DNA from 3 places in the Peteryoungia glycinendophytica genome. Region 1 is predicted to be linked to each of the others. Evidence: predicted binding sites of a transcription regulator. Region 1 holds the regulator's gene; each other region holds the start of a gene.
What was found. Region 1 encodes PhoB, which activates phosphate uptake and scavenging genes when phosphate is short. Its sites were predicted from a motif close to TGTCATNNANCTGTCAT; they were not measured.
Positions count from the first base shown of each region.

Region 2: FJQ55_RS13245 (DUF47 domain-containing protein) is a predicted target of PhoB. The motif match lies at 4,366-4,382, and genes of this name have one in related genera.
Region 3: FJQ55_RS11130 (LTA synthase family protein) is a predicted target of PhoB. The motif match lies at 2,946-2,962, and genes of this name have one in related genera.

Region 1 covers NZ_VFYP01000001.1:457,900-465,352, forward strand. Annotated here, with positions in the region: gene pstC (phosphate ABC transporter permease subunit PstC) at 1-791, shown strand, start outside; gene pstA (phosphate ABC transporter permease PstA) at 788-2,143, shown strand; gene pstB (phosphate ABC transporter ATP-binding protein PstB) at 2,179-2,964, shown strand; gene phoU (phosphate signaling complex protein PhoU) at 3,012-3,725, shown strand; gene phoB (phosphate regulon transcriptional regulator PhoB) at 3,754-4,437, shown strand; gene FJQ55_RS02275 (GcrA family cell cycle regulator) at 4,572-5,108, opposite strand; gene FJQ55_RS02280 (aspartate aminotransferase family protein) at 5,543-6,739, shown strand; gene argF (ornithine carbamoyltransferase) at 6,760-7,453, shown strand, end outside.
Region 2 covers NZ_VFYP01000001.1:2,708,647-2,716,099, reverse strand. Annotated here, with positions in the region: gene ade (adenine deaminase) at 1-1,133, opposite strand, end outside; gene FJQ55_RS13260 (aldose 1-epimerase family protein) at 1,202-2,071, opposite strand; gene FJQ55_RS13255 (rhodanese-like domain-containing protein) at 2,198-2,599, opposite strand; gene FJQ55_RS13250 (inorganic phosphate transporter) at 2,693-3,697, opposite strand; gene FJQ55_RS13245 (DUF47 domain-containing protein) at 3,697-4,341, opposite strand; gene FJQ55_RS13240 (branched-chain amino acid ABC transporter substrate-binding protein) at 4,512-5,618, opposite strand; gene FJQ55_RS13235 (hypothetical protein) at 5,788-6,063, opposite strand; gene aptA (omega-aminotransferase AptA) at 6,318-7,453, opposite strand, start outside.
Region 3 covers NZ_VFYP01000001.1:2,272,057-2,279,509, forward strand. Annotated here, with positions in the region: cobalamin riboswitch at 43-234, opposite strand; gene FJQ55_RS11120 (TolB family protein) at 272-1,108, opposite strand; gene FJQ55_RS11125 (NAD+ synthase) at 1,139-2,818, opposite strand; gene FJQ55_RS11130 (LTA synthase family protein) at 3,046-4,941, shown strand; gene FJQ55_RS11135 (hypothetical protein) at 5,154-6,047, shown strand; gene FJQ55_RS11140 (GFA family protein) at 6,064-6,462, opposite strand; gene FJQ55_RS11145 (class II 3-deoxy-7-phosphoheptulonate synthase) at 6,551-7,453, opposite strand, start outside.

The DNA of each region.
Region 1 (7,453 bases):
ATGTCTTCTTCACCATCTATCCGGCCCAGGACTTCTTCTTCTCGACCGTCTGGAACCCGCAGTTCCGCGGTGGATCCGACCTCGGTATCCTGCCGCTGCTATGGGGCACCTTCTACGTCTCGCTGATCTCGCTGATCATCGCCGTTCCGATCGGCCTGATGATCGCGGTGTTCCTGTCGGAATATGCCGGCCCGAAGACCCGCAGCATCGTCAAGCCGGCGATCGAAATGCTGGCCGGTATCCCGACCATCGTCTACGGTCTCTTCGCACTCGTTACGGTCGGCCCTTTCCTGCGCGACTGGCTGGCCCAGCCGCTCGGCCTCGGAAGTTCGTCCTCGTCCGTTCTGACGGCTGGCCTCGTGATGGGCGTGATGATCATCCCCTTCGTCTCCTCGCTGTCGGACGACATCATCAATGCCGTTCCCCAGGCGCTGCGTGACGGTTCTTATGCACTGGGTTCCACCCAGTCGGAGACGATCAAGCAGGTCGTCCTGCCGGCCGCTCTTCCGGGCATTGTCGGCGCCGTCCTGCTCGCCGCCAGCCGCGCGATCGGCGAGACCATGATCGTCGTGCTCGGGGCAGGGGCCTCGGCGAAGCTCGATCTCAATCCTTTCGAGGCGATGACGACGGTGACGGTCAAGATCGTCAGCCAGCTGACTGGGGATACCGAATTTGCAAGCCCCGAGACCCTGGTTGCCTTCGCGCTCGGCCTCACCCTTTTCGTCATCACGCTCCTCCTGAACGTGATCGCCCTCTACATTGTCCGTAAGTACCGGGAGCAGTACGAATGACCGACCTCACCGCATTCGGAGCCCCCGCAGCAAAGGGGCAGGCCAAGTCTCTTTTGAGCCTCGACGAACGGACCCGCAAGCGCAATGCCGCTGAAGCGCGTTTCCGCCTGCTCGGCAAGGCCGCCGTCGCCTTCGGCATCATCGCGCTCGTCGGCCTTCTCGCCTCGATCCTGTCGAACGGCCTGTCCTCCTTCCAGCAGACCTACATCACCATCGACGTCTATCTGGATCCGGCCAAGCTCGATCCGTCCGGTACCGGAGATCGCGCTGCCATCGCCAAGGTCTCGACCTTTGGTTACGCGCCGCTGATTCAGAAGGCTCTGGGTGACGCAATAGCCGCCAAGGGCCTGGCCTCAGAGGGTTTGACTCCCAAAGCTGTAGGCGAACTGATCTCCAAGGATGGGCCTGCCAACCTCCGCAACTACGTGCTGGCCGACCCCTCCGTCATCGGCAAGACGGTCTCGTTCGACCTCCTGGCTGCCGGTCGCATCGACGGCTACTACAAGGGCCGCGTGACGATGGAGAGTGCCAAGCTCGACCGCAATGTTTCGCCCGAGCAGCTGGTGCTGGCCGACAAGCTGAAGGAAGCCGGCATTCTGGTGACCAAGTTTAACTGGTCCTTCTTCACCTCGGCAGATGCCTCGGACACCCGTCCTGAAGCCGCCGGCCTCGGTATCGCCATCATCGGCTCCGCCTACATGATGCTGATCGTCTTGGTGCTTTCGCTGCCGATCGGCGTCGCCACGTCCATCTATCTGGAAGAGTTCGCGCCGCAGAACTGGTTCACCGACCTCATCGAGGTGAACATCGCCAATCTGGCGGCCGTTCCCTCCATCGTCTTCGGTATTCTGGGCCTCGCCGTGCTGATCAACTTCGTCGGGCTGCCCCAGTCGGCGCCGATCGTCGGCGGCTTGGTTCTGACCCTGATGACCCTGCCGACCATCATCATTGCCACCCGTTCGGCGTTGAAGGCCGTGCCGCCTTCGATCCGCGACGCCGCCCTCGGTGTCGGCGCCTCGAAGATGCAGTCGATCTTCCACCACGTCCTGCCGCTCGCCATGCCGGGCATCCTCACCGGTGCGATCATCGGTCTGGCCCGTGCGCTGGGCGAGACCGCACCGCTGCTCCTGATCGGCATGGTCGCCTTCGTCAAGGAATTCCCCGCCGGCCCGCCGGACGGTTTCTTCCAGCCCGCCTCGGCGCTGCCGGTGCAGGTCTACAACTGGACCCAGCGCGGTGACCCGGCCTTCGTGGAGCGTGCCTCCGGCGCCATCATCGTCCTGCTGGTCTTCCTGATCCTGATGAACCTGGTTGCAATCATTCTTCGTCGCCGCTTTGAGCGCCGTTGGTAAGGGGGTGTATGATGATGAACAATCTCTCGACAAAGATGACGACGACGAAAGCGCCAATCATGACTGAATCCAAGATCACCGCACGCGACGTGCAGGTTTACTACGGCGAGAAGCAGGCCCTGCGCGACGTGAACATCGAGATCCGTCCGCGCTCGGTGACCGCCTTCATCGGTCCGTCGGGCTGCGGCAAGTCGACCTTCCTGCGCTGCATCAACCGGATGAACGATACGATCGCCAGCTGCCGCGTCGAGGGCAACATCCTGATCGATGCGGAGAACATCTACGACGCCAAGGTCGATCCGGTGCAGTTGCGCGCCAAGGTCGGCATGGTCTTCCAGAAGCCGAACCCGTTCCCGAAGTCGATCTATGAGAACGTCGCCTACGGCCCGCGCATCCACGGCCTCGCCAAGAACAAGGCCGACCTCGACGAGATCGTTTCGACCGCCCTGCAGAAGGCCGGCCTCTGGAACGAAGTCAAGGATCGCCTGGATGCGGCCGGTACCGGTCTGTCCGGCGGTCAGCAGCAGCGCCTGTGCATCGCTCGCGCCGTTGCCGTCAGCCCGGAAGTCATCCTGATGGACGAGCCCTGCTCGGCGCTTGACCCGATCGCAACCGCAAAGGTCGAGGAACTGATCCACGAACTGCGCGAGAACTACACGATCGTCATCGTCACCCACTCGATGCAGCAGGCCGCCCGCGTCTCCCAGCGTACGGCCATGTTCCATCTGGGCGAGCTCGTCGAAGAGAACGACACGGACAAGATGTTCACCAACCCGGACGATCAGCGCACGCAAGACTACATCATGGGCCGCTTCGGCTGAGGTCACTCGGTCACATCGGGCTCACTTCAACATCAAGGATCTAGGTTATGGCTTCCTCACACATCTATTCGGCCTTCGACGAGGAACTGAAATTCCTGATGCGCCGCATTTCCGAGATGGGCGGTCTGGCGGAGCAGATGGTCGCTGAAAGCGTGCGTTCGTTGGTCAATTCCGACGCAGCACTCGCCCAGAAGGTCATCTCTGACGACGTCGTCATGGACGCGATGGAAAAAGAAATCGGCGAAAAGGCTGTGGTGACCATCGCCAAGCGCCAGCCGGTCGCTTCGGACCTTCGCGAAATCATCGGTGCCCTTCGCATTGCCGCCGATCTGGAGCGCGTCGGCGATCTCGGCAAGAGCAACTCCAAGCGCGTTGTCGCCATCCAGGCGACGGGCGTTCCGCGCAAGCTCGCCCGCGGCCTTGAGCATCTCTCCGATCTGGCACTCGCCCAGCTCAAGGAAGTGCTCGACGTCTACACGACCCGCTCCGCCGAGAAGGCGAAGTCGATCCGCGACCGGGACGAAGAGATCGATGCGATCTACACCTCGCTGTTCCGTGAGCTTCTGACCTACATGATGGAAGATCCGCGTAACATCACCAGCTGCACGCATCTTCTCTTCTGCGCCAAGAACATCGAGCGCATCGGCGACCACGCGACCAACATCGCGGAGACCATCTACTACATGACAACAGGTGCGCCGCCGGAAGGCGAGCGCCCGAAGGAAGACCTGACGTCTTCCGTCGGTGCGATCACCGAATGAGCCTTGGCCACAGCGAGGTGATGGTCTGATGCAGCCGAAGATTGCCGTGGTGGAAGACGAGGAGGCGCTGAGCGTCCTCCTGCGCTATAATCTGGAGTCGGAAGGATATGAGGTCGAAACGATCCTGCGCGGCGACGAGGCCGAGATCCGTCTGCAGGAACGGGTACCGGACCTGCTGATCCTCGACTGGATGCTCCCGGGCGTCTCGGGCATCGAGCTCTGCCGGCGCCTGCGCGTGCGACCGGAGACCGAGCGCCTGCCGATCATCATGCTGACCGCGCGAGGCGAGGAGAGCGAGCGAGTGCGCGGACTGGCGACGGGGGCCGACGACTATGTCGTCAAGCCCTTCTCGACGCCGGAACTGATGGCCCGGGTCAAGGCGATGCTCCGTCGTGCCAAGCCCGAGGTTCTGTCGAGTGTGCTCCGCTGCGGCGACATCGAGCTCGACCGCGAGACGCATCGCGTGCACCGCAAGAGCCGCGAAGTGCGCCTCGGCCCGACCGAGTTCCGGCTTCTCGAATTCCTGATGACCTCGCCCGGCCGCGTTTTCTCGCGTTCGCAGCTGCTCGACGGCGTGTGGGGTCACGACATCTATGTCGACGAGCGCACGGTCGACGTGCATGTCGGGCGCCTGCGCAAGGCGCTGAATTTCTCCAACATGCAGGATGTGATCCGGACCGTTCGCGGTGCGGGCTATTCGATGGAAGCCTGAGGCTTCGAGCACTTGCCAACCAACCGAGGCCGCACGGAGGATTGTCCGTCGCGGCCCTTTTTGTTTTAACCTGCGGTTCAAAAGAAACGGGCCCCGAAGGACCCGTCTACATCATCTGATGTTCTTTCGATCGCTTAGCGAGCGGCCTTGCGGCGGTCGCTCACCGGCTGATAGGCCAGCTTTGCGTGATAAGTGCAGTAAGGCGATGCGTCGTTGATTTCGCAGCCGCAGAAGTGGAAGTCGTCCTTCATCGGATCGCCGATCGGCCACTTGCAAGTGCGTTCCGTCAGTTCCGTCAGCGCCAGACGGCGCGAGATCGGAACAACGACGTTCAGCGGACGGCTGACCTCGACTTCGTGGAAAGCGTCGACTTCGACTTCTTCTTTCAGCAGGGTGGCGCCGGAAGCCCGGGCAACGGTGCGGGTGGTGGCATTGGCGGCCGGACGGGCCTGGAAGGTCGTCGGGCGTTGCGTCTGTGTGGCGCGCTTGGCAGGACGCGCCGCAGAGGAACTGCCGCCGGCCTTGGCCCGGCCCGGCAGGTTCAGCCGGTGTACTTTGCCGATGACGGCGTTTCGGCTCACGCCACCCAGTTGCGCTGCGATCTGACTTGCGCTCAGGCCTTCGGCCCAGAGACGCTTCAGTTTTTCGACCCGCTCATCAGTCCAATTCATGCCATACTTCTCCGCCGCTCGCGTGTGTCATGGCAGAATCCGTCACCGTTGCTTCGAACGAATTCGAAACAAAACCGCCTCGTAACTGTCGGTGATCACTTCCGCCGCATGCAATCTCTTAATGAAATTTAACCTAGAGGCAGGCTGACTCTGTGACAAGAGTCGCAGGAATCATCTGGAATCGATTTTCCGGTTTTCCCCAACTTGCTTCCCGAGTGAGTCAAGTATGCAACAGGTGGAATCTGCGCCCGGGACTCGCGCGCGGTTCGGATCCGTTTTCCCCCGCGGACCCAAGTTTCGCCAAGTTTCGTTGACATTGCAGGGTTAAATGAAGATAGTGCCCTCGCCGCCGCAAGGCGGCATTTTTAATTGTCTCGAGCCCGCGGGGCTCGACCCCCGTACCCACTGCGGGATCAAGAAGGAATGCAATCGCCATGGCAGACGCTACGCCGCTCTATCAGACCTACAATCGGGCGCCGCTGCGTTTCGAGCGAGGCGAGGGCGTCTGGCTGATCACCGAGACCGGCGAGCGCTATCTCGATTTTGCCGCCGGCGTCGCCGTGACCTCGGTTGGCCATGGCAACCCGCATGTGGTAGGCGCGCTGAAGGATCAGGCCGACAAGGTCTGGCACCTGTCGAACCTCTATGAGGTGCCGGGTCAGGAGAAGTTGGCCAAGCGCCTGACGGATGTCACCTTCGCCGACCGCGTCTTCTTCACCAATTCGGGTGCCGAAGCGCTGGAATGTGCAATCAAGACGGCGCGCCGTTATCATTTTGCCAAAGGCCATCCGGAGAAGTTCCACATCATCACGATGGAAGGCGCCTTTCATGGCCGCACCATCGCGACGATCGCTGCCGGCGGTCAGGAAAAGTATCTCGAAGGTTTCGGTCCCAAGGCGCCCGGCTTCGACCAGGTTCCCTTCGGTGATCTCGATGCCGTCAAGGCCGCCATCACGGATGCGACGGCCGGTATTCTCGTCGAGCCCGTTCAGGGCGAAGGCGGCATCCGCCCGATCCCGGTCGAGATGCTGCGGGCACTCCGCGACCTGTGCGACGAGCATGGCCTGCTTCTGATCCTCGACGAGGTCCAGTGCGGCGTCGGCCGTACCGGCAAGCTATTCGCCCATGAATGGGCCGGCATCACGCCCGATCTCATGGCGGTTGCCAAGGGCATCGGCGGCGGTTTCCCGCTTGGCGCCTGCCTGGCGACCGAAGAGGCCGCCCACGGCATGAAACCGGGCACCCATGGTTCGACCTATGGCGGCAATCCGCTTGCCATGGCCGTCGGCAATGCCGTGCTTGACGTCGTGCTGGCCGAAGGCTTCCTCGACCATGTTCGCGATGTGGCGCTTGTCTTCCGCCAGGGTCTGGCCTCACTCGGCGACCGCTATCCCGATGTGATCGAAGAGGTCCGCGGTGAAGGCCTGATGCTCGGCATGAAGGCCAAGGTGCCCAACACCGAACTTTTGATGGCGATGCGCGACGAGCATCTGCTTGGCGTTCCCGCCGGCGATAACGTCATCCGCCTGCTGCCGCCGCTTACCGTCAGCGTCGCCGAGGCCCGTGAGGGCATCGCCCGCATCGAGCGCGCCGCAGAACACATCCGCGCCAAGGCCGCTGTAACCGCGTAAGGTCAAGACAGGTACAACTCATGGCATCCCCGAAGCATTTCCTCGATCTCTCCGCCGTTTCAGCGCAGGACCTGCGTCACATGCTGGACGACGCGCGCACCCGCAAGCAGGCGACGAAGGTCGGCAATGCCGACAAGCCGCTTGCCGGCAAAATGCTGGCGATGATCTTCGAGAAGCCGTCCACCCGTACCCGCGTCTCGTTCGACGTCGGCATGCGCCAGTTGGGTGGCGAAACCCTGTTTCTCTCCGGCACCGAAATGCAGCTCGGCCGTGCCGAGACCATCGGCGATACCGCGAAGGTGCTTTCGCGTTACGTTGACGCGATCATGATCCGGACGACGGATCACTCCCGTTTGCTGGAACTGGCAGAGCATGCGACGGTGCCGGTGATCAACGCCCTGACGGACTTGACCCACCCCTGCCAGATCATGGCAGACATTCTGACGGTCGAGGAACATCGTGGCCCGATCGCCGGCAAGACGCTGGCCTGGACCGGGGACGGCAACAATGTGCTGCATTCTTTGGTCGAAGGTTCGGCCCGTTTCGGTTACAAGATGAACATGGCCGTGCCGCTGGGCTCCGAGCCGGATGACAAGATCCTCAACTGGGCCCGCAACAATGGCGGCGAGATCATGCTCTGCCATGATGCCGACCGTGCCGTTGCCGGCGCCGACGCAGTGATCACCGACACCTGGGTGTCGATGAACCAGGAGC
Region 2 (7,453 bases), 2.3 Mb from region 1:
GGCACGCCGAAATCGGCTGCCTTCACTTCCCGCGCCTTGACGCTGTCGAGACCGACGGGGGCAACCGGCTTGCGGCTGGCGAAGAGTTCGTTGGTCACGCGGCGACCGGCACAGAAGACCATCTCGGCCTTACAGTTTTCCAGGCTGTCGACGACCACGAGATCGGCCCGCCAGCCAGGTGCGACGAGGCCGCGATCGCGCAGGCCAAAGGCGCGCGCGGCTGAAACCGAGGCGGCGCGGTAGACGGCGATTGGTTCGACGCCGTTTTTGATCGCCTCACGAATGAGGTAGTCGAGATGGCCCTGTTCGGCGATGTCGAGGGGGTTGCGGTCATCGGTGCAGAGCGCGAGGAAAGGCGAGAGCCGCTCGGTCAGGATCGGCATCAGCGCATGCAGGTCCTTCGACACCGAGCCTTCGCGCACGAGGATGTGCATTCCCTTGCGAATCTTCTCCAGGGCTTCCGCCGCCGTCGTACATTCGTGGTCGGTGCGGATGCGGGCTGCGAGATAGCCGTTCAGATCCCTGCCTGACAGGAGCGGCGAATGGCCGTCGATATGGCCGTCCTGGAAGGCCTCGAGTTTCGCCATGCAGATCGGATCCTTGTGGATCACGCCGGGGAAATTCATGAATTCCGCCAAGCCGATGACCTTCGGATGGTTGCGGAAGGGAACGAGGCGCTCGATCGGCAGATCGGCGCCGGAGGTTTCGAGATGCGTTGCCGGCACGCAGGAAGAGAGCTGGACGCGGATGTCCATGATCGTCTGTTCGGCCGAATCCAGGAAGAACTGGATGCCTTCGGTGCCGAGCACATTGGCGATCTCATGCGGATCGCAGATCACGGTCGTCACGCCATAGGGCAGCACGCAGCGGTCGAATTCATGCGGCGTGACCAGCGAGCTTTCGATATGCAGATGCGTGTCGATGAAGCCGGGCACGACGATCTTGCCGGAGATGTCGATAACCTCGCGGCCTTCATAGCTCTCGACCGTGCCGATGATCGTTTCGCCACAGATGGCGATGTCGGAGGCGACCAGCTCGCCCGTGACCAGATCGAAGAAGCGCCCGCCCTTCAAGACGATATCCGCGAGCTCGCGGCCGGTGCCCTGGTCGATGCGGCGTGCGAGGTCGGTCATGCAGGCTCTCCGATTCTGTTGTTCGTGCAGCAGTTTAGCGGCTGGAAGCCGAGCGGCAAATGATGTGCCTATCCTTTGACCTCAACGCTGAAGCCAAACCGCATTGTTCCACCTTCGGGAAGCGCAACGGTATACGGCCGCTCCACCAGTTCCGCCGTGCCGCCCGCGTGTGCCGCCATGCCGTGCCAGGGCTCGATGCAGAGGAACGGCGCGCCGGGTTTCTGCCACAGCGCGATGTTCGGCAGGTTGTCGAAGGTGAAGGCGAGCGATGGGCCGCCTTCTGCCGCAAATGTGAGGCCGGTGCCGGCACCTTCGGGGAAGATCAGGGCGTCGTTGGCGAACAGGTCGTGCGAGAGCTCCAATCGGCCCGCCTTGAAGGGCGAGGTCGGCAGCGTCTTGCCGATCAGGCCGCCTTCGAGCTGGATGACGCCGGGTTCGGCCCCGTTGTCGAGGATCACCGCATGCGGTTTGCTCTCGGCACCCGGCAGCGGCCAAAGAAAGGCCGGGTGGAAGCCTATGCCGAAGGGCAGCGGGCCAGCGCCGGTGTTCTCGACGGTGGCGGTCACCGACAGTGTGCGGCCGTGCAGGCTGTGCTCAAGTGTCAGGCGGAAGTCGAAGGGATAGACCTCGCGCGTCTCGGAGGACGAGACGAGTTCGTGCCGGCAGGCCGTTGCCGTCTGCTCGATCAGGGCAAAGTCGCGACGCCTCGCAATCCCGTGCTGGGCCATCGGATAGGTCTTGCCGTTGACGGCCAGCATGTCTCCCGGCGCCTTGCCGACGATGGGAAAGAGGATCGGCGAGCGCCCCGTCCACCAGGCAGTATCGCCATTCCACAGCCAGTCCCGGCCATCCGCCGTCTTCAGCGACTGCATCTCGGCGCCGAGCGAGGCGATTTCGACGGACAGGTCTGCGTTGGCGATGCGAATCGTCTCGGACATGGGGACTCCTTTTGCGCGTTCCGCCATCTTACGGAGATAAGGGAGGGATCGCGACGGGAAATGACTGCTGCTGACCGGTGCGGTGCTTTGATGGGAGTATCCCCATGAAGAGAGCGGTACGGCCGCTCATTCCTTCGCCTTTGCCGGCAGCTGTTCCACCGCTAGCCCGGCATTGCGCCAAGCCGAAAAACCGCCTTCGAGATGGCAGACATTCTCAAGTCCCATCTCAAGCGCCGTCTTCGTCGCCAAGGCCGAGCGCCAGCCGCTGGCGCAGAAAAAGAGGAAGAGCTTGTCGTCCGCGAAAATGGGCTTGTGATAGGGGCTTTCCGGATCGATCCAGAATTCGAGCATGCCGCGCGGACAGGAGAAGGCGTGAGCAATCGTGCCTTCGCGCTCGCGCTCACGTGGGTCGCGCAGATCGACGAAGACGACGTTGCTCGCGCCGTGCAACCTGGCCGCTTCCGATACGTTCACGGCCTCCACGAGTGCATCGGCTTCCGCCAGAAGGTCCTTGTAGCCCTTGCGCATGCCAGCCTCCCGATCATGTCTCGTGGAGCCCGTGCCAATATGGCTCCTCATCGCCGCCCTATCATAGACTTCGCGCGCGCTTGCGCAAAGCACTCAGCCGAACAGATCCGTCAGCAGATAAAACGTGGCGGAGATCAGGGCTGCGGCGGGCAGCGTGACGATCCAGGCGATGACGATGTTGCCGGCGAGGCCCCAGCGAACCGCCGTTGCGCGGCGCGCTGCCCCCACACCGACGATGGCGCCGGTGATGGTGTGGGTCGTCGAGACCGGGATGCCGAGCCAGGTGGCGGCAAAGAGGGTGATCGCTCCGCCGGTCTCGGCGCAGAAGCCCTGCATCGGGTTGAGCCTTGTGATCTTCGACCCCATGGTGTGCACGATGCGCCAGCCACCGAAGAGGGTGCCGATCGCCATGGCCGACTGACAGGAAATGACCACCCAGAAGGGCACGTGGAATTCCGGACCGAGATAACCCTGACTGAATAGCAGGACGGCGATGATGCCCATGGTCTTTTGCGCGTCGTTGCCGCCATGTCCGAGAGAATACAGCGAGGCCGAGATGAACTGCAGAATGCGGAAGGTATTATCGACTGCGAAGGGTGTCTGTCGCACGAAAACCCAGGAGACGATCAGCACCAGAACGAGTGCAAGCAAAAACCCGATCATCGGGGACAGGAAGATCGCGAGCACCGTCTTCGACAGGCCCGAAAAGACGATTGCACTGAAGCCGACCTTCGCCAGACCCGCACCGACCAGGCCGCCGACGAGGGCATGCGAGGAGGAAGACGGTATGCCGAAGATCCAGGTGACGATGTTCCAGATGATCGCGCCCATCAGGGCCGCGAAGATCACGGCCGGCGAGACGATGGCGGGGTCGATGATGCCCTTGCCGAGCGTTTCGGCGACATGCAATCCGAAGAACATAAAGGCGATGAAATTGAAGAAGGCCGCCCAGACCACCGCGTATTGCGGCTTGAGCACCCGCGTCGAGACGATTGTTGCGATCGAGTTTGCAGCATCGTGCAGACCGTTCAGAAAGTCGAAGAAGAGCGCAACGCCGATCAGGGCGACCAGCAGCGGGAAGGCCAGCGTCGCTTCCATCAGACGTTCTCGATCACGATGCCGCTGATTTCGTTGGCGACGTCCTCGAAACGGTCGAGAACTTTCTCCAGTTCGCCGTAGATTTCGGTCCCGATGAGATAGGCCATGGCGTTGCCGCTGTCGCGATGAATGCGGTAGAGCGCCTTCAGGCCCTGGTCGTGCAGTTCATCCGAGCGGCCCTCTACGCGCGTCACCTCCTCGGCAATCTGTGTCAGGCGCTGGTGGTTCTGGCCGATCTTGTCGAGCAGCGGGATGGCTTCGGCGATGAGCCGCGCTGCTTCGACAACAGCGCGACCCATTTCCTGCATGCGTGGGTCGAATTCGGTCTGCTCGTACAGGCGAACCGTCTTCACCGTCTTGTGCATCATGTCGATCGCATCGTCCATCGACTGGATGAGATCCTTGATGTCGCCCCGGTCAAAGGGCGTGATGAAGCTGCGGCGCACGGCCTGGAGAACATCACGCGTGATGTTGTCCGCCTGGTCTTCCAGCGTGACGATAAGCGCGCAATTGGTCTCCACATCCTTGCCATCAAGCAGTGCGCTCAGCGCCTCGGCGGCGCCGACCACCTTCTTTGCATGGGCAGCGAACATGTCGAAGAAGCGGTCTTCGCGCGGGAGCATTTTACGAAACAGGCTGAGCATGGGTTCCGGACCCTTTCACGGAAATGTCATGCGGCTGTCATAAAAGGCCGGACCGGCAAAGGAAACCGTCCGGCGTGCCGGACATGCGGGTTTTTTCGCATTCCCTGGGGATGACCGACAAAAAAAGGCGACCGTTGCCGGCCGCCTTCGTCGTTTTCGGTGCTCGTGCCTTATTCGGCCGAAACCGTCTTGCCGCCTTCCCACTTGTAGACGGCGAAGCTCTGGGAGGTAAGGTCGCCGGTTTCACCATAGGTCAGCTTGCCGATGGCGGTCGGGATTTCCGAGCCGTCCTTCAGGGCTGTCGCGACCGCTTCGGCATCTTCGGCGCTGCCGGCCTTGGCGATGCCGGCGGCGATCACTTCGACCGCGGCATAGGCGTTGAGGGTGAAGGCTTCGGCGGGGATGTTCTTCGCCTGCAGGGCGGCGACGGCGGCCTTGCTGTCTTCGTTCTTCAGCGCATCGGCGGCGTTGGTGAAGATCGTGCCTTCGGCAGCGTCGCCACCGATCGTCACATATTCATTGTTCGACAGACCGTCACCGGCGATCAGCTGGGCCTTCAGGCCGGAATCCTGCATCTGGCGCACGAGCAGGCCGGCTTCCGGGTGGTAGCCGCCGAAATAGATGACTTCGACGCCTTCCGACTTCAGACGCGTCACGAGGGCGCCAAAGTCCTTTTCGCCCGCGGTCAGCGAATCCTTGAAGACTTCGGTCACGCCGCCGGCATTGAGCGCTGCCTTGAAGGCATCCGCCAGACCCTTGCCGTACTGGCCCTTGTCGTCGAGGATGGCGATCTTCTTGTCCTTGTAGGCTGACAGCACAAACTTAGCAGCGACATCGGCCTGCTGGTCGTCGCGGCCGCAGGTGCGCAACACCGTGGTCAGCCCACGGGCAGTCAGATCCGGTGCGGTCGCGGTCGGGGTGACCATCAGCACGCCGTTTTCGGCGAGAACGCTTGAGGCCGGGACGGCGACACCCGAGGTGACGGGGCCGACGACGAAACGCACGCCTTCACCGACGAGCTGGTTGGCAGCCGACACGCCCTGCTTGGGTTCGGCGGCATCGTCGGCGATCTTCAAGCTCAGCTGTTCGCCGTTGACGCCGCCCTTCTTGTTGATTTCCTCAACAGCCGTTTCGGCGCCGTTCTTGACCTGGGCGCCGACGGCGGCCAGCGGGCCGGTGAGCGGCGCCATCAGACCGAGCACAATTTCGGCACGGGCTGCAGGTGCGGTGGCAATCAGGGCGGCGAGGGCCGCACTGGCGAGATATTGAAATTTCATGTCCGTCTCCTTGGGTCGGCGCGACCGATCTGTGTCAGCTTCAACGCCATGAGGGTTCTTTTGTTGCTCCCCGGCTCGTCTTTAGACAAATTCGGGAAGCGGCAAAAGCCCGACCAAAGGGGTGCGATGTCACACCACAGGTTTCTGCGGGAAACAGCGCAAGTTCGCCTCAGACGATCAGAACGCGGCCGGTCGTGTCCTTTTCGTCGGCCTCGAAGCCTGCCTTGGCGGCGGCGGCGTCCTGCTCCTTGCGCAGCGCCAGCTCGGCCATGGCGATCTGCTGCAGTTCGAACAGATCATTGCTGATCTGGGCGCGGCGGGCGGCGAGTCGCGCTTCGTCGACGCGGTTTTGAGGCGTCGGCTGGGGCATGGGTTCGCCAGCATCCGCCGGTACGGTCGTGGATGAAGTGTCTTTGCCGAACAAACGCTTGAAGAGGTCGACCACGGATTTCCTCCCGGGACCTGACCCGGTCAGATCGCCCCGGACCTGATGTCGGAGGCGGAGACGGCCGGGGCTGCTAAAGTCGTCGGTCGGGCCCTCGCGGTCATCTGCGTCGGGATCGAACGTGCGATTCTCTCAACAATAAGGGAAGGGGGCGGCCGGAACAAGCTGGGCGGAACCGAGGCCGCAAGCTTTGGGCAAGGCATGAAAAAAGCGGCCACGTGGGCCGCTTCTTCCGGGATCAACCGAGACGAGGCTCAGATGTTGTTCATCAGCACCTTGCGCAGCTTGTCGAAGAGTTCGTCGATCTCAGCGTGCGAGATGATCAGCGGCGGCGACAGCGCGATGATGTCGCCGGTGGTGCGGATCAAGAGGCCGTCATTATAGGCGTTGAGGAAGGCGTTGAAGGCGCGCTTGGTCGGTTCGCCGTCGATCGGTTTCAGCTCGATCGCGCCGATCAGGCCGAGGTTTCGGATGTCGATCACATTCGGGCAATCGCGTAGAGAGTGCAGCTTCTCTTCCCAGTAAGGCGCAATCTCGGCGGCGCGGGTGAGCAAGCCCTCTTCCTTGTAGGTGTCGAGCGTCCCGAGGGCTGCGGCCGAGGCGATCGGGTTCCCCGAGTAGGTATAGCCGTGGAAGAACTCGATCATGTGCTCGGGTCCGGCCATGAAGGCGTCATGAATTTCGGCCGTCACGAAGACTGCCCCCATCGGGATAACCCCATTGGTCAGGCCCTTGGCGGTGACCATGATATCCGGCTTCACGTCGAAATATTGTGCGGCGAAGGGCGCGCCGAGGCGGCCGAAACCGGTGATGACTTCATCGAAGATCAACAGGATGCCGTGTTTGGTGCAGATCTCGCGCAGACGCTGCAGATAGCCCTTCGGCGGGATCAGCACGCCGGTGGAGCCGGAGACCGGCTCGACGATGACGGCGGCAATGGTCGAGGCGTCATGCAGCGTGACGATACGTTCCAGCTCGTCGGCGAGATCGCCGCCGTGCTCGGGCATGCCCTTGGTGAAGGCATTCTGGGCCGGCAGGTGAGTGTGCGGCATGTGGTCGACGCCGGTGAGCAGCGTGCCGAACATCTTACGGTTGGAGACGATGCCGCCAACGGAGATGCCGCCGAAATTGACGCCGTGATAGCCGCGCTCGCGACCGATCAGGCGGGTGCGCGACCCTTGCCCCTTCACGCGCTGATAGGCGAGCGCCACCTTGAGCGCCGTCTCGACCGATTCCGAACCGGAATTGGTGTAGAGCACGTGCGCCATGTTGTCGGGCGCGAGATCGATCAGGCGGTTCGCCAGTTCAAAAGCCTTGGGATGGCCGAGCTGGAAGGCCGGCGCATAATCGAGTTCGCCGGCCTGTTCGCGAATCGCTTCGGTGATCTTCG
Region 3 (7,453 bases), 1.8 Mb from region 1:
TGTTGTCTCCAACAATGCGCAACCGCCCGCCGTCCGCGCGGGCTAAGTCTATGGTGTCAGGCCGGTCTTCTGACTTGGCTTCTACCGCATCCGCCGCCTTCCCGGTCTTCTCGACCAGTGGCAGGGCTTCCCCTGGCAAACACGTCCGCCTCACAGCGCTGGGCACGTCCCGGATTCTCACCGGCTTCCCGATTCTCCTGCCATAAGGCAGGCACCTGACCTCGGTCTTTTATCGCATCGCGATGCCCTGCAATAGACACGAAAGCGACAGTCAGGAAATTTCGGAGGAATAGCGCACGAAGGCAAAAGCCGATCCATCGGGTGACCAGTTCGGAACGTTGATCGACCCCTGACCGCCAAAGAATTCGAACAGCGTCTCGACATTTCCACCGTCGGCGTCCATCAGCCGAAGCCGGACCTGCTTGTCGCGCGGATGACCCGCCACGTCGGCGTCGTAGGAAAGGAACAGAACCTTTTTGCCATCCGGCGACGGATGCGGGAACCAGTCGCCATAACCGTCTGCGGTCAGGCGCTGCAGATCGCTGCCATCGGTCCGCATACGCCAAATCTGCATCGTGCCCGTGCGGCTGGAGTTGAAATAGATCCACTGCCCGTCAGGCGAATAGTCGGGACCGTCGTTATGGCCCTCACCATGGGTCAATCGTTTCTCAGGCCCACCCTTGGTCGAGATCGTGTAGATGTCGAAAACGCCGTTCCGGTCGCCGCAATAGGCAAGCTCCTTCCCGTCCGGGGACCAGCCATGCCAGTAGGACGGCATTTTATCGGTCACCTGACGCGGCTCCTCATCTCCATCGCCGAGCAGATAGATGCACGACTTGCCGAAGAGCGTATGGTCGGAAAACGCGATCGACGCGCCATCGGGTGAAATGCCGTGATCATTGTTAAGACGGACGGCAAAGCTAGTATCGATCAGTTCCGGCTCTGGATCGTCATCGTCAAGCGACAAAGCATAGAGAAGCCCATCGCCGTTGATGAGAAGAAACTCGCCGTCACGCGACCAGTTCGGCGCCTCGACGAGATCCTCCGTCTGCCAAACGACCTCGCACTCGCGTGCCGTCATGTCATAGATTTCAACGGAACTGCGCATTGTCGAATTCTCCTGGCCGTCTGGGACCGCTCAGCGATCCCGGAAACGGTTTGTAATCGGATAGCGGCGATCGCGCCCGAAATTCTTCTTGGTGATCTTCACCCCCGGTGCCGACTGACGTCGCTTGTATTCGGCGAGGTACAGCAGATGTTCGACCCGGTGAACGGTTGCGACGTCATGGCCACGCGCGATGATTTCGTCGACACCCAATTCCTTCTCGACAAGGCATTCCAGGATGTCGTCGAGCACCGGATAGGGCGGCAGGGAATCCTGGTCGGTCTGGTTGGGGCGCAGTTCGGCTGATGGCGCCTTGGACAGGATATTGGCCGGAATGACCTCGCCAGACGGGCCGAGAGCGCCCGGCGGCACATGCGCGTTGCGCCATGCCGACAGACCATAGACCTGCATCTTGTATAGGTCCTTGATCGGATTGAAGCCACCATTCATGTCGCCGTAAAGCGTGGCATAACCCACCGACATTTCCGACTTGTTACCCGTCGTCACGACCATCGATCCGAACTTGTTGGAAACGGCCATCAGGATCGTGCCGCGGGTACGGCTCTGCAGATTTTCTTCCGTAATCCCGCTCTCGGTTCCCTCGAACATCTCGGAGAGGCTTGAGAGAAAACCCTCGACCGGATCGGAAATGGGCACAATGTCGTAGTTGCAGCCGAGGGCTTTGGCACAGGCCGCAGCATCGGAGAAGCTTTCTTCGGAGGTATAACGATAGGGCAGCATCAGCGTGCGCACCCGCTCCTCGCCAAGCGCGTCGACGGCAATGGCAGCACAGAGCGCGGAGTCGATCCCCCCCGACAGGCCGAGCACCACACTCTTGAAGCCGTTCTTGTTGACGTAGTCGCGGAAGCCAAGCACGCAGGCCCGGTAGTCGGCCTCCTCGTGCTCGGGAGTGTGAGACATAGGACCGCCGTCACAGCGCCAGCCATTCGCCGTGCGCTTCCAGGTGGTCACCGCAAGCGTCTCTTCGAACTGGCTCATCTGGAAGGCGAGCGACTTGTCCCCGTTGAAGGCGAAGCTCGCGCCGTCGAACACCAGTTCATCCTGCCCGCCCAGTTGATTGGCGAAGATCAGCGGCAGCCCCGTCTCGATCACCTGGCGGAGCGCCACCTGATGGCGGACATCGACCTTGCCGCGATAATAAGGCGAGCCATTGGGCACGAGGAGCAGTTCGGCCCCCGTTTCGGCCAGCGTCTCGCAAACGCCAAGATCGTTCCAGATCTCCTCGCAGATCGGCACGCCGATCCGAACGCCCCGGAAGTTGACCGGACCCGGCATCTCGCCTTCCACGAAAACCCGTTTCTCGTCAAATTCGCCGTAGTTCGGCAGGTCGATCTTGTCGCGGAAGGCCAGGATCTTGCCGCCATCGACGATCGCAACGGAATTGTGCCGTCCCTTTTCACCCTGGCGCGGAAAGCCCACGATGACACCAGGACCGCCGTCGGCGGTATCTGCGGCGAGTGCTTCGACAGCCTGCAAGCAAGCCTTGAGGAACGCAGGTTTCAGCACGAGGTCTTCAGGTGGATAGCCGGAAATGAACAGTTCGGTCAGCAGCAGCAGTTCAGCACCTTGCGCGGCCGCTTCCGCCCGGGCCGCCCGGGCCTTCCCCAGATTGCCGACGACATCGCCGACCGTGGGATTGAATTGCGCAACGGCAATGCGCAGGACGTCAGTCATTTTCAGTTCTTCGCTCATGGTCTCGATTTAACGTTATGCCAGGCGAACATCAACGGCGCTGCGCCGTCGTTGTTCGCACTGTCTGAAAAAACGACGGATTTCCTAGGGGAACACAGAGGCTTATCGCTTGGTTCATGTAGCATTCATGACCGTTATGTGACAGCTATGCGACAGTTTTAATACTCCTACCAGATCCGCCGGAGAAAGACGTGGCCGACAACAGTTCGAAATCGGTAATCGCCAGTATGTTCCCGGCCATCGGCAGATCCGGCGATGCATCGTTCGAGAATGCCAAGGTGCTGCAGGTCGTTCTGCAGGTTCTGACAACGGGCTTGATTGCCTTGCTTACAGTCGTGGCGAGCGAATGGCTTGCTCGTGGCACCTTCGTCGATATCGGCGACTATATGACGTCCACCAGCCGCGCGGGTATGGTCGCAGTCGGCATCGTCTTCTTACTGTTGCTCTTCATGGACGCGCTTGTCGGCCGGGCGCATCAGTCCTCGGTCCTGCTTGTTCCCTTGGCCCTGCTGCCCGCATTCTTCTCCGGCCAGAAGCAACTCTACCTGTCCGACCCGCTCTATCCGAGTGACCTTCTTTTCGGCCGACAGATCATGGAACTGCTGCCTGTGATGGTCGCAGCCCAGCCGCTGACGGCGCTTGCCGTCGCTGCTGCGACAATCGCGATCACCGCCATCCTCGGCATCTTGATCTACAAGAGCCGCAAACTCTTCGTGCGGATCAGCATGCGCTCGCGCATCGCCCGGCTCGCCGTTTCGCTGCCGATCCTGGCTTCCTTTGTCTCGCTGATGGATCCGATGGCCTTCTCGGCGGTCCGGGATCGACTGAACATTGTCCCAATGATGTGGGACCAGAAGGAAAACTATCGCCATAACGGCTTCCTGATGGCTTTTGCCTTCAACGTGCCGATGGCCCGCATCAGCGCGCCGGACGGCTACAGCCAGCCCGCCATTACCGACATCCCGTCTGATCGGGTGCCGGCGTCCTTCTACTCCGGTCGCCAGGCTGATGTGATCGTCGTGATGAGCGAGAGCCTCTGGGATCCCACACGCCTCACCAGCGTACGCTATTCGCAAGACCCGATGCCGACGATCCGGTCGGTGGCATCAGGCAACATGTTCTCCCCCGAATTCGGTGGCATGACCGCCAATGTCGAGTTCGAGGCCCTCACCGGCTTCTCCAACGCCTTCCTGCCCTATGGCAGCATCCCTTACCAGCAGTATATCCGCCGCCCTCTGCCGTCGCTCGCGACCTTCTTTGAATCGAAGGGCTATGTCACGAAGGCATTCCATCCGTTCCAGAGCTGGTTCTGGAACCGTCAGAATGTCTATCAGGCGCTCGGCTTCCAGCAGTTCCGCTCGGAAGAGAACATGCCTGCCATGGACAAGCGCGGCATCTTCGCCTCCGATGACGCGCTGACGCGCTACATCATCAAGGAAGCGGACAATACCGCGCAGCCTTTCTTCTTCTTCGCAGTGACTCTACAGGGTCATGGCCCCTATGAAGAACACCGCTATGTCAAGAACACCGTGGAAGTCGATGCGCCGACGCTGTCCGACGCGCCGACCAAGACACTCGCAACCTATACCCAGGGCGTGAAGGAAGCGGACCAGAGCCTGAAGATGTTGATGGACTGGGCCAAGAAGCGCCAGCGCGAAACCATCATTGTCATGTTCGGCGACCATCTGCCACCGCTCGGCGAAGTCTACACCGAAAGCGGTTACATGCCGAACGTGGTCGCGACCCGGAAGGCTTCGGTTCCGACGATGAAGCGCGAGCATGAAACCCCGCTCGTTGTCTGGTCGTCCAAACGCGGTGTGCAGAAGGACATCGGCTCTGTGAGCCCCTCGCAGCTGCCGCACGTGATCGTGCGTCTCGCCGGCTACCGGCACCCCTATTACACCGGAGTCTTGGGACGCGTGGCGGAACGATACACGGTGGTAGACCGCCACCAGCTGATTGGTCGGAATGCCAAGTCCCAGGCTGACTGGTCCATGGCCGGTGTCGTCGATCCGTTGATCCGCGACTATCGCATGCTACAGCATGATGTCATGTTCGGCGAAGGCTACGGCCTTGGACGTTTCTTCCCCGAACAGGCATTGCGGCTTCAACCGAATAGCTGAGATGCGCAGAACCGTGTCCCGTCAAGAAGTTGCCGGTATCGTCTATTTGAATGCCGCGATATCTTGCGGCATCCCTTAAATTCCGGCATAGACTTTTTTTGTTCAGTCATTTGTTGCGCTTGACAGCATTCCACCTGTCCGCGGCGCTTCTCCTTGACCGGGCAAACGCTTTTGTTAATGCGACAGTCAATAATGTGAAGCAGAGCTGTGCCATGCCGCCAATGACGCGTGCTGAAATCGCGGCCCATCCGCTTTTCCCCTCGATCGAGAAACAGATCGCCAAACATCTGATTGGCATTCACCTGCGCACGCCACGCATGTCGCGCCTCAAGGCGTCGCACCGAAAGTGGCTGATGACGCAGTCACTGTTTGCGCTGGCATTGCGACGGAGGCCTGATGATCCTCTGTCTGGCTTGACTGCAACACGCTTTGTCGAAACCGTCATGAGACTGGGTGCGGCAAGCCGCAACACGGCAACCGGCTATCTCGCCGAACTTGTCGCCTACAAATTTCTTCGGGACGTGCCAGATGTACCGGACAGACGCGTGCGCGTGCTCGAGGCAACCGAACTGAGCCTTGGCGGCATGCGCAGCTGGTTCAATGGACACATGGCCTGCCTTGATCGCATCGATGGCGGCAATCGGGAACAGATGTCGATCGACCATGAAGCAATCTTCGTCATCGCCCAACCCCTCGCCGCTGACATGCTGGTCGACGATCCCCTCTGGCGGGATCCGCCGGATTCGATCGGCCATTTCCTGTGGTCGGACCTCGGCGGCATGATCCTGCACGATCTGATCGCCCGCCTCGACCAGGTCGATCGCGAAGCACCTCGTGTCCTCGCCGGTCCGGTTACGCTGGCAGAACTGAGCGAGATCTATCAGGTCTCCGCGACCAATCTGAAGCGCATGTTCAAGAAGGCGGAGACGGACGGACTCCTGGGTTGGGAACACCCTCGCCGCCGCGGCAGTCTCTGGCTGAGCCAGGGATTCCTTGACGATTACTTCACGTGGCAGTCTGCCAAGTTTGCAGCACTGGAACTTGCGTACCACCAGGCCTGCCTTGAGCTTGGGCTGAATGCCACGAAAGACGTGGTCGCCGCCTGATGGGAAGCGCAATCCATCAGCTCTGGCTTGCGGCGAACTGCGGCAGCCCATCCGTGATCTCATAGAAATCACCCTTGTCAGCGCAGTAGATATGATAGCCGCCAGTGAGCCCTGTCGGGCTATCGAACAGACCTGCCATCAGCGCAATCGTGTTCTCACGGTCACCTTTCCAGTACAAGGCTGATCCGCAGATCCGGCAGAAACCCCGGTCCGCCTCGGAGCTCGCGCGGTAGCGGCTGATATTCTCTTGGCCGGTGATGGAAACACTGTCTACAGGTGCATTGGTCGTGGCGTAATAGAGCCCCGTCTGCCGGCGGCACTGGGTGCAGTGGCAATAGCCCACCGGCCCGAGCTCGCCTGCGACCGTAATGGTTACCGCGCCGCAGAGGCACTTGCCCGAAAGCTTCTCTGTCATGTCGCCCGCTCTCCTTGTCCAAAACGACTTCGGGCGAGCTTCGTCGAAGCCCGCCCGATCGTCAAACTCGGAAAACTGAAACTTTGTTTCAGCCGTTCGCAACCATCATGCGCTTTTCGTCGCGACCGCCCTTCATCCGCTCGGCGAGCAGGAAGGCCAGTTCCAGCGCCTGGTCGGCATTGAGACGCGGGTCGCAATGGGTATGGTAGCGATCCTGCAGATCCTCGGCCGACACGGCGCGGGCACCACCGGTGCACTCCGTCACGTCCTTGCCGGTCATCTCGATATGGATGCCGCCCGGATGCGAACCTTCGGCGCGATGGATCTGGAAGAAGCTTTCGACTTCCGACAGCACCCGCTCGAACGGACGGGTCTTGTAGTTGTTGAGCGTGATCGTGTTGCCGTGCATCGGATCGCAAGACCAGACGACCTTGCGGCCCTCGCGCTCGACCGCGCGGATAAGACGCGGCAAATGCTCGGCAACCTTGTCGTGACCGAAGCGGCAGATGAGGGTTAGACGCCCAGCTTCGTTCTGCGGGTTCAGGATGTCGATCAGGTTCAAGAGATCGTCTGCCTGCAGCGACGGGCCGCATTTCAGACCGATCGGGTTCTTGATCCCGCGGCAATATTCCAGATGCGCATGATCGGCCTGACGGGTCCGGTCGCCGATCCAGATCATATGGCCGGACGTGGCATACCAGTCACCGGAGGTGGAATCGACGCGGGTCAGCGCCTCTTCATAACCGAGAAGCAGCGCCTCATGGCTGGTGAAGAAATCGGTTTCGCGCAGGCTCGGATTGTTGTCCGAAGTGATACCGATGGCCTTCATGAAGTCCATGGTCTCGGAAATGCGATCCGCGAGCTTGCGGTAGCGCTCGGCCTGGGGTGAATCCTTGATGAAGCCGAGCATCCACTGGTGCACGTTGTCGAGGTTGGCATAGCCACCCATCGCGAATGCGCGCAAGAGGTTCAGGGTCGCGGCCGACTGGCG